Regions from separate parts of the Nonomuraea sp. NPDC003709 genome, predicted to be linked through region 1. Evidence: predicted binding sites of a transcription regulator. Region 1 holds the regulator's gene; each other region holds the start of a gene.
The links. The regulator HrcA, encoded in region 1, represses chaperone genes, less so after heat shock. The targets are predictions, from matches to a motif close to TTGGCACTCTCNNNNNGAGAGTGCCAA.
Positions count from the first base shown of each region.

Region 2: the regulator HrcA is predicted to act here: its motif matches at 2,838-2,864, upstream of groES (co-chaperone GroES).
Region 3: the regulator HrcA is predicted to act here: its motif matches at 4,229-4,255, upstream of ABZX61_RS04885 (DNA starvation/stationary phase protection protein).

Region 1 covers NZ_JBEXMW010000016.1:281,638-287,503, reverse strand. The annotation lists gene ABZX61_RS40435 (hypothetical protein) at 1-401, shown strand, start outside; gene ABZX61_RS40430 (16S rRNA (uracil(1498)-N(3))-methyltransferase) at 408-1,133, opposite strand; gene dnaJ (molecular chaperone DnaJ) at 1,135-2,274, opposite strand; gene hrcA (heat-inducible transcriptional repressor HrcA) at 2,286-3,299, opposite strand; gene ABZX61_RS40415 (hypothetical protein) at 3,458-4,288, shown strand; gene ABZX61_RS40410 (DUF3097 domain-containing protein) at 4,306-5,112, shown strand; gene ABZX61_RS40405 (DUF4870 domain-containing protein) at 5,109-5,866, shown strand, end outside.
Region 2 covers NZ_JBEXMW010000001.1:59,466-65,331, reverse strand. The annotation lists gene ABZX61_RS00415 (sialidase family protein) at 1-673, shown strand, start outside; gene groL (chaperonin GroEL) at 744-2,363, opposite strand; gene groES (co-chaperone GroES) at 2,437-2,751, opposite strand; gene ABZX61_RS00400 (methyltransferase domain-containing protein) at 3,001-4,278, shown strand; gene ABZX61_RS00395 (hypothetical protein) at 4,465-5,866, shown strand, end outside.
Region 3 covers NZ_JBEXMW010000002.1:91,107-96,972, reverse strand. The annotation lists gene ABZX61_RS04900 (MMPL family transporter) at 1-1,641, opposite strand, end outside; gene ABZX61_RS04895 (TetR/AcrR family transcriptional regulator) at 1,739-2,332, shown strand; gene ABZX61_RS04890 (alkaline phosphatase PhoX) at 2,431-3,453, opposite strand; gene ABZX61_RS04885 (DNA starvation/stationary phase protection protein) at 3,689-4,156, opposite strand; gene ABZX61_RS04880 (MerR family transcriptional regulator) at 4,265-5,257, shown strand; gene ABZX61_RS04875 (VIT domain-containing protein) at 5,254-5,866, shown strand, end outside.

The DNA of each region.
Region 1 (5,866 bases):
AGACGACCTCCAAGGTCCCGTCCAACTCCTCCACCACCCGCTCCCAGGAGCCGCCGCCCAGGCAGCCGACCAGCCACGACCAGCACCCGGTGGGAATCCCCGAGATCCCCTCCAAGAGCCCGACGCCCCGGCCCACGAAGAGGGCCGAATCGACCAGCCGGCCCTCGCCGACCCCCACCCCCACGACGACCGAGTGCCCGTCACCCCTGGCCGAGCAGGTCGAGCCGCCGTCCGACTGCCCCACGGTCTCGCCCACCCCGGCCCCGTCGACGTCGACGTCGGTGGAGGAGACCCTGCAGCCCACGACGTGCCCGGCCGACGAGTGCCCGCCCGACGACATCACCGACAGTCCGACCGACGTGACCAGCCCGTTGGTGGACGCCTCTCACCCGACGCCCTGAAAGGCTCTACCAGCGTCCGGTACGCGTGAGCAGCACTGAGGCCGCCGCCACCCCTGCCGTGGACGTACGCAGCACCGTGGGCCCCAGCAGCACGGACACCGCCCCTGCCGCCCGGAACCCGGCCAGTTCGTCGTCCGAGACGCCCCCTTCGGGCCCCACGACCACCACGATGTCGCCTGACGCGGGCAGCGCCACGCCGGACAGCGGCTCGGCCGCCTCCTCGTGCAGCACCAGCCCCAGCGCCGCGCCCGCCAGCAGCTTGTCGACCTGCGCGGTGGTGGCGGGCTCGGTCACCTCGGGTAGGTGGAACCTGCGGGCCTGCTTGCCCGCCTCACGAGCCGTCGAGCGCCACTTGTGCAGCCCCTTGGCGACCTTGTCGCCCTTCCACTGGGTGATGCTGCGCGAGGCGGCCCAGGGCACGATGACGTCCACGCCCGCCTCGGTCATCATCTCGACGGCCAGCTCGCCCCGGTCGCCCTTGGGCAGCCCCTGGACGACGACCAGCCGCGGCCGCGGCGGCTCGACCTCGTAGCGGCGCAGCACGTCGAGCCTCAGCGCGTCCTTGAGGACCTCGCGTACGACGCACTCGGCGACCGCGCCGGCACCGTCCGTCAGATCGATCCGCTCGCCGGCCCGCAGGCGCCGCACGGAGGCCGCGTGGCGCCCCTCCGGGCCGCCGAGCGTCAGCTCAGGCCCGTCCAGCTCCTGCGACAGGAACACCGGGACGGTCACGTCACCTGCCGTTGAAGGCGTCGCGCAGCCGCGAGAAGAAGCCCTGCTGGCCGGGGGCGAACTTGCCCGGCGGCCGCTCCTCGCCCCGCTGCTTGGCCAGCTCGCGCAGCAGCTCCTCCTGCGCGGGCTCGAGGCGGGTCGGGGTCTCGACGTTGACGTGGATCAGCAGGTCGCCGCGGCCGGACTCGTTGAGCCGCTGCACGCCCCGCCCGAACATGGTGATGACCTGGCCCGACTGCGTGCCGGGGCGGACATCGACCTCCTCCGAGCCGTCGAGCGTCTCGACCGCCAGGATGGTGCCGAGCGCGGCCGCCGTCATCGGGATCTGCACGGTGCAGTGGAGGTCGTCGCCGCGCCGCTCGAAGATCTCGTGGGCGCGCTCGACGATCTCGAGGAACAGGTCTCCGGGCGGGCCGCCGCCGGGGCCGACCTCGCCTTCGCCGGCGAGCTGGATGTGGGTGCCGTCCTCGACGCCAGCGGGGATGCGGACCTTGATCGTACGGCGGGTGCGCACCCGGCCGTCGCCGGAGCACTCCTGGCAGGGGTGGCGGATGATGGTGCCGAAACCGCCGCACTGCGGGCAGGGCCGCGAGGTCATGACCTGGCCCAGGAACGAGCGGGTGACCTGGGAGATCTCGCCGCGCCCGTTGCACATGTCGCAGGTGTCGGGGTGGGTGCCGGGCGCCGTGCCGGCCCCGTGGCAGACCTCGCAGAGCACGGCCGTGTCGACGACCAGCTCACGCGTGGTGCCGAACGCCGTCTCGCGCAGGTCGAGCTCGACCCGGATGGTGGCGTTGCGTCCCCTGCGGGCACGCGAGCGCGGGCCCCTGGCGCCGGCCGCGGTGCCGAAGAACGCGTCCATGATGTCGCTAAAGGGGAAGCCCGCTCCGAAGCCGCCGGCGCCCGCGCCTGCTCCGGCGCCGCCGAAGGGGTCGCCACCCAGGTCGTACATCTGGCGCTTGTTCGGGTCGGACAGCACCTCGTAGGCCTGCGTGATCTCCTTGAACCGCTCCTGGGTCTCAGGATCGGGGTTCACGTCGGGATGCAGCTCGCGGGCAAGTCGGCGATAAGCCTTCTTGATCTCGTCCTGACTGGCGTCACGGCGCACCCCGAGGGTGGCGTAATAGTCGCTGTTTGCCACTTATCGACCTCTTATGATGCAGCCAGGATCTGGCTGACGTAGCGTGCCACCGCGCGCACGGCTCCCATCGTCACTGGGTAGTCCATCCTCGTGGGCCCCAACACCCCGAGCCGGGCCAGTTGGTTGTCGCCTGAACCGTATCCGGTCGCGACTATGGATGTCCCCCGCAGATAGGGGTTTTCGGAGCCGATGCGCACGGTGAGCGCGGACGGTGTGTCTGCGGATGTCTCGCCGAGCAGCCTCATGAGCACGACCTGCTCCTCCAGCGCCTCGAGCACGTCGCGCAGGCCGATCGAGAAGTCGGCGCCCGCGAGGTTGGCCGCGCCGGCGAACACGATCTTCTCGTCGTGCCGCTCGACCAGCGTCTCCAGCAGCACCGACAGGATCGTCGCCACCACCGGGCGGTCTTCGAGAGGGAGCCGCTCGGGCAGGTCGGCGACCAGCTCGGGCACGTTGCTCAGGCCGCAGCCGTCGAGGCAGGCGTTGAGGACCGCGCGCAGGTGGGCGATGCGGGTGTCCTCCACCACCTCGGGCAGCTCGATGACGCGCTGCTCGACGCGACCGGTGTTGGTGATCAGCACGAGCATGACCCGCCGGTCGTTCAGCGGCACCAGCTCGACGTGCCGGACCGTCGAACGCGTCAGCGTCGGGTATTGCACCACCGCCACCTGCCTGGTCAGCTGCGCGAGCAGCCGGACCGTGCGGGTGACCACGTCGTCGAGGTCGACCGCACCGGCCAGGAACGTCTCGATGGCCCTGCGCTCGGCCCCGGACAGGGGCTTGACCTGCGAGAGCCGGTCGACGAACAGCCGATAGCCCTTGTCGGTCGGCACGCGGCCGGCGCTGGTGTGGGGTTGGGTGATGTAGCCCTCCTCCTCCAGCGCGGCCATGTCGTTCCTGACCGTCGCCGGGGAGACTTTCAGGTTGTGGCGCTCGGCGAGCGCCTTGGAGCCCACCGGTTCGTTGGTGGACACGTAGTCTTCGACAATGGCGCGGAGCACCGCCAGCTTCCGATCGTCGAGCACGTGCTCACCTCCTGCCTCTGACATCCGAGGAACGCAACCATCTAGCACTCTGTGTTCCTGAGTGCCAAGTGTACGGCTCTCATCCACAAGGTGCGATAACACAAGGTCGCAACCAGGCTCCTAGCTTCTTACAAGCGGCAAGTACCACACTTGCCGACATGAGCGACAACTCCCCGCCTCCGCCGTACGGGCCCCAGCCCGGCTCCCAGCCGGGTTACGGCCCGCAGCCCGGGTCCCAGCCCGGCTATGGCCCGCAGCCCGGGTCCCAGCCCGGCTACGGCCCTCAGCCCGGATCGCCGCCCGGCTACGGCCAGCCACCGCCCCAGTACGGGCCGCCGCCGCAGTACGGGCCTCCTCCTCAGTACGGCCCGCCGCCCCAGTACGGCCCACCTCCTCAGTACGGACAGTACGGCCAGCAACCCCAATTCCCCGCACGAATCGACTCGAAAGCCATCAAACCGCGACTTTGGTGGATCGGGCTCGTCTGGGGCATCGCCGTGGTCTGCACCATCGCAGGCGTCGTCCTGTTCACCACGGGCATCGTCAGCAGCGTCAGCAACATAGCCCCCACCAGGACGTTCGCGTCCGGCGAAACCGTGACGGTGCCGATCGACCCGGCGACCAAACCCGCCGTCTACCTCTCCAGCGACACCGCCGTCCACTACGAGTGCCAGATCACCAACGGAGCCAGGCTCGCCAAGACCACCGGCACGCAGACGGTCACGGCCGGGTCCGTCAAGTGGGAGCAGATCCTCGTGATCAACGCGCCCACCAGGGGCGACTACCAGCTGTCCTGCACCACCCAGGAGCAGGCCGACGTCCGCTACGGCGTGGGCCGCGAGCTGACCTCGGCCGCGGGCGGCATCGCCGGCGGGGTGATGGCGCTCATCCTGATCCCCGGGGCGGGACTGCTCATCGCCATCGCCGGCACCATCATCGTGCTGGTCCGTCGCAGCGGCGCGCGCAAGCGCCTTGCGGTCGGCGGGTGATTTGCTACGGTCCCCGTGTGTACGAGGGCGATGTGCTGGCGGGGAATTGGCGGCGGCCGGGCAAGGGCAAGATCCCGAAAGTGCCGGCCGAGCCGGACCTCGTCGTGGAGGACGCCGACAGCGGCTTCTGCGGCGCGGTGGTGGCCTGTGACAAGGAGGCCGTCACGCTCGAAGACCGGTTCGGCAGACGCCGGCTGTTCCCGCTCGCGCCCGCCGCGTTCCTGCTGGAGGGCAAGCCCGTGACGCTGGTACGCCCGTCGGCGGCCCCCGCGGGGCCCAGGCGCAGCGCGTCGGGCTCGATCGCCGTGGAAGGGCTGCGGGCGAGGGTCGCCCGGGAGAGTCGCATCTACGTGGAGGGCGTGCACGACGCCGCCCTGGTGGAGAAGATCTGGGGCCATGACCTGCGGGTCGAGGGGGTCGTGGTCGAATACCTGGAGGGCGTGGACCATCTGCCGGCCATCGTGGCGGAGTTCGGCCCGGAGCCGGAGCGCCGGCTGGGGGTGCTGGTGGACCACCTCGTGCCCGGCTCCAAGGAGAGCAGGATCGCCGCCGAGATCACCTCGCCGGACGTGCTCGTCGTGGGGCACCCGTACATCGACATCTGGCAGGCGGTCAAGCCGTCCGTGCTGCGCATTCCCGCCTGGCCCGCGGTGCCGCGCGGAGTGCCGTGGAAAGAGGGCGTCATCGCCGCCCTGGGCTGGCGCATGGAGCCCGCGGAGGCGTGGCGGCGGATCCTCGGGGCCGTCTCCACGTACACAGACCTGGAGCCGGAACTGCTCGGCCGGGTCGAGGAACTGATCGACTTCGTTACGGAGGCATCATGAGCCAGGACCCGCCGCAACCGCCGCCGCCGGACGACGACGCCACCCGCTTCGTCCCCCCGTCGAGCATCCCGCCCAGCCAGGGCTCCGCCCCCCAGCAGCCCGGATACGGCCGGCAACCCGGGTCACAGCCTGGCGCTTACGGGCAGCAGCCCGGCTCCGAGCCCCATTACGGCCAGCCGGGGTACGGGCAGCAGCCAGGATCCCAGCCCGGTTACGGCCAACCGGCGTACGGTCAACCCGGCTACGGACAGCCCGGTCCCGGCCAGCCCGGCCACGGACAACCCGGTTATGGCCAACCTGGCTACGGCCAGCCCGGCTACGGCCAGCAGTCCCAGGGTTACGGCCCTCCCCCGCCCGGTTACGGCTCCGCGCCGCAGCCGCCCGGCTACGGCTACGGATACGGCGCGCCCGGCGAGCCGTACGTCCCCGGCAGGTTCGGCCCCCGCCCGGGCACCGACGACACCACCATGGCGATGCTCTCGCACCTGCTGGGCCTGCTGGTCTCCTGGGTCGGCCCGCTGATCATCTACCTGATGAAGAAGGACGAGTCCCCCTACGTCAGGGATCAGGCGGCGGAGGCGCTCAACTTCCAGATCACGATGTTCATCGGCTACGTCATCTCGGGCATCCTGACGATCATCTTCATCGGCCTGCTCCTGCTGCCGGTCGTCTGGATCCTGTCCCTGATCTTCCACATCCAGGCCGCCATGGCCACCAACAAGGGCGAGCCGTACCGCTACCCGTTCGCCGTCCG
Region 2 (5,866 bases), on a different contig from region 1:
CACGGGGCCGGGGCACGGCATCCAGCTGACCCAACCGGCCCACAACGGCCGCCTGGTGGTGCCCGTCTACTTCAGTGTGGGCGACACGCAGAGCGTACGGCTGATCTACAGCGACGACCACGGCGCGACGTGGCAGACCGGCGCGACCGCGACCTACGACAAATCGGTCCTGAAGCTGGGCGAGCAGACCCTGGTCGAGCGGACCGACGGCGGCATCCTCGTGATCGCCCGCAACGGCGCCGTACCCGACGACCAGACCTCCGTCCACGGCCTGGCACGGGGCGTGAGCACGGACGGAGGCGAGTCGTTCGACGGCGATTTCCGGGCCGACGGCGCCATCACCGCTCCGCCCACCCACCCGGCCCTGCTGCGCCAGCGGGACAAGGCCCCCTACACCCGGATCCTGCTCTCGGCGCCCGCCACGCCGAAGACCGACAACAACCCGGTGGGCATGAACGTGCGCTCGTCCTTCGACGAGGGCGCGACCTGGCGGAACTATGACAACTCCACCAACAACGCGGGGGTGAGGATCGACGGCGACCACGCCGGATATTCCGACCTGGCGCTCCTCGGCAACGGCGCGATCGGCGTCCTGTACGAGGCGGGCGTGAACCGCTTCCGGGACGAGATCCGCTGGAACTGGTTCTGGGAGAGCGCGATCGGCCTGCGCTGAACCGTCCCCGGAACGCCGAACGGCCCGCAACCCTTTCGGGTGTGCGGGCCGTGGCGAGAGAAGAGCCGGGTCAGTGGCCGTGGCCGTGACCGTGGCCCGCGCCGGCGGCGGGGGCCTCCTCCTCGGGCTTGTCCACCACGAGCGCCTCGGTCGTGAGGAGCATGCCCGCGATCGACGCGGCGTTCTGGACGGCCGAACGCGTGACCTTGACCGGGTCGATGACGCCCTGCGCGATCAGGTCGCCGTATTCACCGGTCGCGGCGTTGAGGCCGTGGCCGGCCTCCAGCTCGGCGACCTTGTGCGTCACCACGTAGCCCTCGAGACCGGCGTTCTCGGCGATCCAGCGGGCCGGCTCGACCAGGGCGCGGCGCACGACGCCGACACCCGTGGCCTCGTCGCCCGTCAGGCCGAGGTCGTCGAGAGTTTTGGAGACGTGGATCAGCGCGGAGCCACCGCCGGAGACGATGCCCTCCTCGATCGCGGCGCGCGTCGCGGAGATCGCGTCCTCGAGGCGGTGCTTCTTCTCCTTCAGCTCCACCTCGGTGGCGGCGCCGACGCGCAGCACGCACACACCGCCGGCGAGCTTGGCCAGGCGCTCCTGCAGCTTCTCGCGGTCCCAGTCGGAGTCGGACTGCTCGATGGCGAGCTTGATCTCCTTGACGCGGTCCTCGATGGCCTGCGGGTCACCGGCGCCGTCGACGATGGTGGTGTTGTCCTTCGTGACGACGACGCGGCGGGCCGTGCCGAGCACCTCGAGACCGACGTGCTCCAGCTTGAGACCGACCTCCTCGCTGACGACCTGGCCACCGGTGAGGGTGGCGATGTCCTGCAGCATGGCCTTGCGGCGGTCGCCGAAGCCCGGGGCCTTGACGGCCACGGAGGTGAAGGTGCCGCGGATCTTGTTGGTGACCAGGACGGCCAGGGCCTCGCCCTCGACGTCCTCGGCGATCACGAGCAGCGGCTTCTTCGTCTGGGCGATCTGCTCCAGCAGCGGCAGGAAGTCCGCGATGGAGGCGATCTTACCCTGGTTGATCAGGATGTAGGCGTCCTCGAGGACGGACTCCATCCGCTCAGGGTCGGTCACCATGTACTGCGACACGTAGCCCTTGTCGAACTGCATGCCCTCGGTGAACTCGAGCTCCATGCCCATGGCGTTGGACTCTTCGACGGTGAGGACACCGTCCTTGCCCACCTTGTCGAACGCCTCGGCGATCAGGTCGCCGATCTGCGCGTCCTGGGCGGAGATCGTCGCGACGTTGGCGATCTCCTTCTTGTCGGCGACCTCGCGGGCGCTGTCGAGCAGCTTGTCGCTGATCGCCTTGGCGGCCTTGTCGATGCCGCGCTTGAGCGACAGCGGCGAGGCGCCGGCGGCCACGTTGCGCAGGCCCTCGCGGACCATGGCCTGGGCCAGCACGGTGGCGGTGGTGGTGCCGTCACCCGCGATGTCGTTGGTCTTGGTGGCAACTTCCTTGGCGAGCTGGGCGCCGAGGTTTTCGTAGCGCTCTTCCAGCTCAATCTCACGAGCGATGGTCACACCGTCGTTCGTGATCGTCGGCGCACCGAACTTCTTGTCGATGACGACGTTGCGGCCGCGCGGGCCGAGGGTTACCTTCACGGCGTCGGCGAGGGCGTTCACACCGCGCTCGAGCGCGCGGCGGGCATCCTCGTCGAACTCCAGGATCTTCGCCATTGTTTGAAAGTCCTCTCCTAGCGTCGAAAGCCCCGGCCGCCCTCAAGAGCGCCCGGGGCTCGACACATCCGGCTTACTTCTCGATGATCGCGAGAACGTCGCGGGCGGAGAGCACGAGGTACTCCTCGCCGCCGTACTTGACCTCGGTGCCGCCGTACTTGCTGTAGAGGACGATGTCGCCCTCAGAGACGTCGAGCGGAATCCGCTTGTCGCCGTCCTCATCCCAGTTGCCGGGGCCCACCGCGAGGACCTTGCCCTCTTGCGGCTTCTCCTTGGCGGTGTCCGGGATGACCAGGCCGGAAGCGGTGGTCTGCTCGGCCTCAAGCGGCTGAACCACAATGCGGTCGCCGAGCGGCTTAACGGGAACCTTGGTGGCGGTCGTCACGATCGGACCTCCCCTTCAGATTTGAATGATCTAGAAGAGGCGACCAGCTGGGCCTGCCGTCGCGGGTGTCAGACCTGCCTCGTCGCACGTTGGCACTCTCAAGGGGAGAGTGCCAACAGGAAACATATGCAAGAGGGGCTTGACAGTCAACACGAACGCGTCTGCTGAGAGCGATCAGACCGAATCCGCCCCCTCTGGATACGGTACGCCCATGGTCCGACCGGGTCGGACGTGGCACTAACGTCGGGTGATGTGGACCTTGACGCCTTCGACGAGCTGCTGACACCGCGCGGGCAGCGCGCGCTCGCGGAGGCCGTGGAGCTGGTGGGCACGGATCCGGTGGCCGCCGCCACGAGGCTGCGCAAGACGTACGACGCCGCGCTGACCTCCGCGGCGCTCACCCAGGCGGGGCTGCGGGAGCGTGCCAGGGCCAAGTTCGGCGAGGACGCCGGGCGGATGTACTTCACGCCGCACGGCCTGGAGCAGTCCACGCGGACGGAGGTCGCCGAGCACCGCGCCCGCCGCCTGCCCGCCGAGACACAAGCGGACGCGCCCCCGCACGGACCGGACGCGCCCCCGCACGGGCTCGGCGTCGCGGACGCGCCCCTGCACGGACCGGACGCGCCCCCGCACGGGCTCAGGCGTGGGCTGAGGGTCGTGGACGCCTGCTGCGGCGTCGGCGGCGACTTCCTCGCGCTGGCCCGCGCCGGCTGCACCGTGGCCGCCGTGGACACCGACCCGCTGACCGTCGCCGTGGCCAGGGCCAACGCCGACGCGCTCGGGCTGGCCGACAGGGTGACGGTGTCGGTGGGGGACGCGGCCGAGGTCCGGCCCGAGGAGTACGACGTGCTCTTCGCCGACCCGGCCAGGCGGACGGGCCGGGGCAGGACGTTCGACCCCATGGCCTACTCCCCGCCCTGGCCGGTGGTGCTCGACCTGGTCTCCAGAGCCTCCCGGGCGTGCGTCAAGGTCGCCCCGGGCATCCCGTACGAGTTCATCCCCGGAGGCGCCGAGGCCGAGTGGGTCTCGTACAAGGGCGAGGTCAAGGAGGCCGCTCTCTGGACCGGCCAGGAGGGAGCAGCGGGGCGCCGCGCCACCCTGCTGCCCGGCGGCCACACGCTGACCGCCACGGGCGCCGAGGCCGCCGTCGGCCCGGTCGGCAGGTACGTCTACGAGCCGGACGGCGCGGCCATCCGGGCACACCTCGTGGGCGAGGTGTCGGAAATCGTGAACGGACGCCTGCTCGACCCGATGATCGCCTACATCACCGGTGACGACCCGATCGACACCCCATGGGCGGCCAGATATGAAGTAGAGGACGTTCTCCCCTTTTCAGGGAAAAAGCTGCGCGCCGCCCTCCGTGAGCGACAAGTCGGAAATGTCACCATCAAGAAGCGCGCCTCCGCCGTCGACATCGAGCGCCTCCGCTCAGATCTCCGCCTAAATGGCGAAAAATCGGCAACTATCATCCTTACCCGAATCATCGATAAGCCATCGGTCATCATCTGCGACACCTCTCCACCTGCCTGAACCGGTCATTCTGCCGTTAACCTCGATCTTTCTCTTCGCCCCTGACGGACCTTGATCGAGAGGCTAAGGTGGGCGGACGGGAGTTCTCCCCTGATGCGGTTTTCCGCGTTCCCGCTCGTTCATCTGAAAATCGACCTATATCCCACCGCTGCGCGGCAGACCGTCGGCGAGCCAAAGGAGCTTTCGGTGGACCATTCCAACCACACCACCCTTCTCCAGGCAGGAGGCCAGTCCGGCATCTCCGAGAGGATGCGGGACCTGCTGGCGCGCGCCTCGCAGGATCATGTGTACGAGCAGCGCACGCAGGGGGCCGTGCTGGACGAGATCCGCCAGCGGCTCGAAGGCATGGAGTGGCTGCTGCGCGAGGTCCGCGAGCGCGAGCTCGGCGGCCTCAGCGGCACGCTGCAGGCGGTCAGCGGGCGGCTCGACGACATCACCGCCAAGCCGCCGATGTGGGCGGAGGGGCTGGCTCAGCACGTCGAGGCGGTACGCGACCACGTGGACGCCGTCGGGGAGCGGATCGGAGACGTGGACGCCCGCGTCGCCCCGGTGGCCGACCTGCCCGGCCTGCGGGCCGACCTGGGCACCATGGGCGAGGGCGTGGACGAGGCGCTCACCCGCCTGCAGACGGTGCTCGACAGCACGGACGGCCTCACGAAGGGGATGTCCGATTTCGCCGCCACGCTGGCCACGCTCAACAGCAGCATGGAGGCCGCCGCGAGCCGCTTCACCAGGCTCGACAAGTCGATGGCCGACCTGACCACCCGCACCGACCGGGTCGAGGTCGCGGTCGGCGACCTGTCGGAGCACCTCACCGCCCGGCTGAGCGCCCAGGACAAGCAGCTCGCCGTCCGGATGGACGAGACGGACCAGCGGCTGACCACGCGGCTCGTCGAGGCCGACCAGCGCCTCACGACCCGCCTCGACGACACCGACCAACGGCTCTCCGACCGCCTCGACGAGACCGACCAGCGACTGACGACCCGGCTCGACGAGACCGACCAGCGGCTGACGGTCCGCCTCGGCGAGAGCGACCAACGACTGTCCGACCGCCTCGACCAGACCGAAGAGCGGCTCTCCGACCGGCTCGACGAGACCGACCAGCGGCTGTCCGACCGGATCGACCAGACCGGCCTGCGGCTGAGCGCCCGGATGGACGAGACCGACCAGCGCCTGGCCACCAGCCTCGTCGAGGCGGACGAGCGGCTGGCCAGCCGCCTCAAGGAGTCCGACGAGCAGCTCGGCAGCCGCCTGTCCGACGTCGAGCTGCGCCTCGCCACCAGGCTCGACGAGGCCGACCAGCACCTCGCCATCCAGCTCGGCGAGAGCGAGCAGCGCCTGAGCGCCCGGCTCAGCGGCGTGGACGCCCGGCTCGACCGGGTCGAGGGCAGGCTCACGGGGCTCGACTCGCGGCTCACCGGGTTCGACAGCCGCCTGGAGTCGGCCGACGAGTGCCTGGCCGACATCGACACCAGGCTCGACGGCCTCGACGGCAGGATGGCCGGCGTCGACAAGCGGCTCCTGTCCGTGGACAACCAGCTCGGCGGCGTGGACAAGCGGCTGGGCACCGTGGACGGCCACCTCGGGC
Region 3 (5,866 bases), on a different contig from region 1:
CAGCACCAGGGGGAGCCGGTCGACGATGGAGGCGCGGTAGTCGGCCAGCTCGGCCGGGTAGCCGCCGACCAGGACCTCGAAGGGTGGCTCGACGGCGCGTACGGACCGGACCAGCCGCACCGGGTCGTCGGCCAGCGCCTCGGCGGACGGGACCACGGACAGCCAGGTGTCCCGGACCGACCCGCGCCGGAACCTCTCGGGGTCGCCGTCGCCCACCCGGTCGCCGTCCGCGAACGAGCCGGCGGCGGAGTCGACCTGGGCGACCCCGGGGAGCCGGGACAACGCCACCGCATACTGCGAAATATCGCCTGACGTCTGCTTTTTGGCGATTATCTGGATGGCGTCGGTCTCCTCCGCCGGGAAAGACTGCCGGATGATCTCCTGCGTCTGCCGGGACGACGCCTCCAGGGGCAGGATGCGGTCGTCGGCCACGCCGAACCGCAGCCCCAGGAACGGCGAGGCGAGCAGCAGCAGCACCGCCGTGGCCAGCCCGCCGAAGACCAGCGGCCGCCGCATCACCCGGACGGCCAGCGCGTGCCAGAACCCCGCGTCCCGCTCCGGCCCGACCCGCTTGGGGAGCACACTGGCCCCGATCGAGACCAGCACGGCGGGCAGCACGATCACCGCCGCGAAGAGGCCGCCGGCGACGACGGCGATGCCCGCGTACGCGAAGGATCTCAGGAAGTCGAACGGCAGCGCGAACAGCACGGCCAGGGACGAGGCCACGGTGAGCCCGCTGAACAGCACCGTCCGCCCCGCGTGCTCCACGGCCCCGGCCACCGCGCTCGCCCGGTCAGCGCCGCGCCGCGTCTCCTCGCGGAAGCGCTGGATGACGAACAGGCAGTAGTCGATGCCGAGCCCGAGCCCCATCGCGAGGGTCAGGTTCAGGGCGAACGTGGAGATGCCGGTGAAGGCCAGGGGCACCCGCAGCAGCGCCAGCCCGATCACCATCGCGAACACCCCGGCCAGGATCGGCGCCAGGGCCGCCATGGCGCGCCGCTGGTAGAGCCAGAGCAGCGCGAACGCCAGCGGGAAGATGACCAGCTCGGCCCGTACGAAGTCCTGCCTGGACAGCGGCACGGCCTCCCTGAAGACCTCCTCCCCTCCCCCGGCCCGCACCTGGAGCAGGCCGGTGCCCTCGGTGACCTCGGGCACGAGCCCGGGCAGCACCCGCCCGCGCACGTGGTCGGCGTCCCCGGGGATGCGCACCACGATCAGCGCGTGCCTGCCGTCCTCGCTGCGCATGGTGGCGGGCCTGCCGCGGGTCCAGTACGAGGCGGACTCGGCGACCCCCTCCCGCCCGCCGATCCGCGCGGTCAGCGCCCTGCCCTCGGCCTCGACCGCGGGGTCGTCCACGGTGCCGGCCTTCGCGGTCACCAGGAAGATCATGTCGGGGCTGCCGGTCCCGAACCGCCGTACCAGCTCGGCCTGCGCCCGGTCCGACTCCGACCCCGGCGCTTCGAACCTGGCCAGCGACAACCGCGGCACCGCTCCGGCCGCCAGCGCCGCGGCGACGGCGAGCACGACCAGGGCCAGGACGAGCACGGCCCGGCGGCGCCGGACGATAAGGAAGCCCAGCCTGCGCAGCGGCGGCCCGGCCGTCTTCGTGTGGACCGGCCGTGGCCGCGTGTTCAGCGCCATGTAGGGTGCCCCCGCCTCAAAACTCGGTAAACTACTCGTGTTTGCTCTCCCAATCAGAAATACAAGTGAATGCTCGCATTTGTCAACGAGGAGACCCATGCCTGAACGCACGGTCCGCCGGCAGGCGCGCGGCCTGAAGCGCATGGCGGAGATCCTCGACGCCGCCGAGTCGGTGATCGCCGAGGTCGGATACCCGGACATGACGACGAACCACGTCGCCACGCGGGCGGGGATGTCGCCCGGGTCGCTCTACCAGTTCTTCCGCAACAAGGAGGAGATCCTCGACGGGCTCGTGGCCCGCTACACCGACGACCGGCAGGAGTTCTGGGCCGCCCGGCTGGCCGCCGTCACCCCGGAGGTGCCGCTGGAGGCGCTGGTGGGGCAGGTGGTGGACGAGAGCGTCAGGTTCAAGGGCGCGTCACCGGCGTACTGGTCGCTCCTGTACGGGTCGGCGACGGGCGACCAGCTGGCCTCGGCCTCGCGGCGGCTGCACGACGACATCGCCCGGCAGGTCGCGGCCATGCTCCGCCGCCGCTCCCCCGGCCTGGCGGAGGAGCGCGCCGCGCTCATGGGGACGATGGCGGTGGCCATGGTGAAGGCGGTGATGCCGCTGGTCACCACCGCGACGCCGGAGCGCGGCGCGGAGCTGGTGGCGGAGCTGAAGCTCGCCCTGGTGCGCTATCTGGGCTGAGCGCGGACCGAAGCTCGCCCTGGCCCGCCATCTGGGCTGAGCGCGGACTGAAGCTCGCCCTGGCCCGCCGTCTGAGCTGAGCGCGGACTGAAGCTCGCTCAGCCGCGGAAGGGACCCGACACCTCGAAGGTGTGGCCCTCGGTGCGGCCGCGCCGGGCCGAGAAGTAGAGCCGATCGCCCTCCGGCGAGAACGCCAGCCCGGTCAGCTCCGCCCCGGCGTGCCCCTCCAGCCTGAGGAACGGCGTGACCGCGCGGTCGGGGGTGATGACGTCGATCTCCGTCGTCTCCCTGGCCACGTACAGGTCGCCGGAGGGGGCGGCGGTGATGGCGCGCACGCCCTCGCACAGCCGCTCGAGCGCGGAGGTCTGCGCGTCGTAGGCCCACAGGCCCGTGTCGCCCTTGGTCGTGAAGTAGCACACCCCGCCCGCGTAGTGGCAGCCGTCGCCGCCGTCGAAGTGGCGGGCGCCCTCGACCTGGTGGCGGGCCTCCGTGCGCAGCGCCGCCGGCGAGGGCACCACCTGCCACTGGCCCGAGGAGCACAGCACCTCCAGCGTGCCCTCCGTCAGGTCGCCCCAGTCGCTCGGCCGGAACCGGTAGAAGCAGCCGTCGGGCTCGTCCTCGGTCATGTAGACGACGCGCCGCTCGGGGTCGCAGGCGGCGGCCTCGTGCTTGAAGCGGCCCATGGCCAGGCGGGGGCGGGCGGCGCGGGCGCCGTACGGGTCGCACTCGAAGACGCGGCCGCGGTGGCCCAGCTCGCACGACAGCCAGGAGTGCCACGGCGTGGCGCCGCCCGCGCAGTTGAGGTCGGTGCCCGACAGGATGCGGTAGGCGTCGCCGACGGTGCCGTCGGCGCGGAAGCGCAGCGCCGACGCGCCGCCGAGCAGGGGCAGCTCGGAGTTGGACACGTAGATCCAGCCGGCGCCGTCGGGGAAGCAGGCGCCGCCGTCGGGGGCCGCGTGCCAGGTCAGCCCGGCGACCTTGTGGCCCGAGCGGGCCACCACCCTGCCGGTGAAGCCTGAGGGCAGCGCGAGGCCGTCGGCGCCCGGCAGGCCGAGCGGTCCGTACGGGCTGATGCCGCCCCGCAAGAGCGGGCCCGTGCGGAGGAGAGTCTTGTGGGACATCGTGGGGCCTCCCTCTAGGTGCCACGCTAGTCGACCGCACCGACATGAATGGCAGGGACTCGCGACATCAAACTCTGCGCAAACCCCGAACTCCCACTGCGCGATCATCCGGCCAACTCGCGTCGGCGGGCCCCCTGCCAGGGGTCGCGGCCCCGTCGGCGGGCATGTCGGCGCGCATGTCGGCGGGCATGCCAAAGCCCGGGCTCCCGTGCGGGCTCCCGGGCTTTCTGGCAGGTCAGGCCTGGGCCTGGAACATCCAGTGCTGCTTGTCGATGTCCTGCGCCACCGCGATGAGCAGATCCTGGGTGACCGGGTCGGGCTCGTCGGTGGCCCGGACGCGCTCGTGCATCCGCTTGCTGACACCGTCCAGCAGGTCGGTGATCGTCGCCACGACCTTGCCGTCCTCGATCCAGCCGGACTCCGGCTGCTGGAGCTTCGTGGACCTGGCGACCGTGGTGGAACGTCCGTCCGGGTTGATCCCGACGGCGACGGCGCGTTCGGCGATGGTGTCCATGTGGGACCTGGCGAGGTCGGTGAGCTCGTCGAGCTGGAGGTGGATCGGGCGGAAGTGAGGGCCGATGAGGTTCCAGTGCGACTGCTTGGCGACCAGCGAGAGGTCGATGAGATCGACCAGGGCACCTTGCAGGGCCCGCGCGACGGTGTCCTTGGCCTCTCCCGAGAGTGGGCCGGTGATCATGGCCATGTCCTGTTCCTCCCCATCGATAGGAGTTTTCCCTCTTTAGAACGACATGGCGGCGGCCATTCTTCCGCAACGTTGACAGTGTAACAATGACAGTGTCATTGTGGAGGTATGAGCGACACCTCCGCCACCACCGAGCCCATCGGTTGGACCATCGGCGAGCTGGCCGAGCGCGCGGCGCTGGCGCTGCGCGCGAGCTCGGACGGCACATCCGCCGGCAACGGCCGGGTCCGCGATGTGCCCGGCGAGCGGCTGATCAGGTGGTATACGACGATCGGGCTGGTGGACCCGCCGCTGACCAGGCGCGGCCGCATCGCCCAGTACGGGCGGCGGCACCTGCTGCAACTCGTGGCCGTGAAACGGCTGCAGGCCGCCGGGCACTCGATCGCCCAGATCCAGGCGGCCCTGGCGGGCGCCACGGACCGCATGCTGGAAACCGCCGCGGGTGCGGGCACTCCCCCCATGACCGGTGCCGTGCGCGACCGGGTGGGCCCTGGCTCGAGCGAGGCACCCGACGGCGCGCACCCGGCAGCCGGCGCCCGCCCGAGCAGTGGCGCGGCCAAGCGCACGGCGCCTGAGCGCGGCCCGACCGGGCAGGAAGCGGCCGAGCGCGGAGCGACGGATGCCGGTGGCGATGCACGGGCCGGTGGCGATGCACGGGCCGGTGGCGATGCACGGGCCGGTGGCGATGCACGGGCCGGTGGCGATGCACGGGCCGGTGGCGATGAGGTGCCGGGCACGGCCGAAGCCGGGCATGATCGGCATGGCGGCGATCGGGAGTCGGTGCGGGGGCGGTTCTGGGCTGAGCGGCCGGGGAAGGGCAGCGTGCGGGCTTCAGGGGCGGCACATCAGCCGACCGGGCCGGCCGACGGGCACCGCAGCAGCCCGAGCGCGCCCGGCGCGCCAAGCGGGGCGCATTCGACCGCGCCGGGCGGCATGCCCGAAAACCGGCCGGGTGGGGCGGTTGTCGTGGGGGTCAGGTTGGGGGACGGGGTGCGGCTGGTGCTGGACGCCGGCCGGGTCCCGTCGGAGGAGGACGTCCAGGCGGTGCTGGCGGCGGCAGGACCGTTGCTCGCGGTGCTCGAAGAAAGGGAGCTGATATGAAGATCACTTCGCTGGAGCCCGCACGGTGCCTGCCGGTGCCGGACGCCGGGTTCGGCGCGCTGCGGACCGAGCGCGGCAACCTGCCGCTCGAGAGCGTTGACGTGAACGCCGGCATCTCCGGCCTCATCGCCGGGGTCGAGGTGACGCAGGGGTTCAGGAATCCGTTCGACGTCACCCTGGAGGCCACGTACGTCTTCCCGCTGCCCGACCGGGCGGCCGTCACCGGGTTCCGGATGGAGGCCGACGACCGGGTGATCGAGGGCCTGCTGAAGGAGCGCGCCCAGGCCAGGGCCGACTACGACCAGGCGTTGCGCGAGGGCAGGCGGGCGGCGATCGCCGAAGAGGACCGGCCCGACGTGTTCACGATCCGGGTGGGCAACATCCTGCCCGGCGAGCGCGTCTCGGTCCGGCTGACCATGAGCCAGCCCCTGCCGTACGAGGACGGGGCGGCCACGTTCCGGTTCCCGCTGGTCGTGGCCCCGCGCTACATCCCGGGCAACCCCGTCGACGGCCCCTCCGCGGGCGACGGCGTCGCGTCCGACACCGACGCGGTGCCGGACGCGTCCAGGATCAGCCCGCCGGTCCTGCTGCCCGGCTTCCCCGACCCGG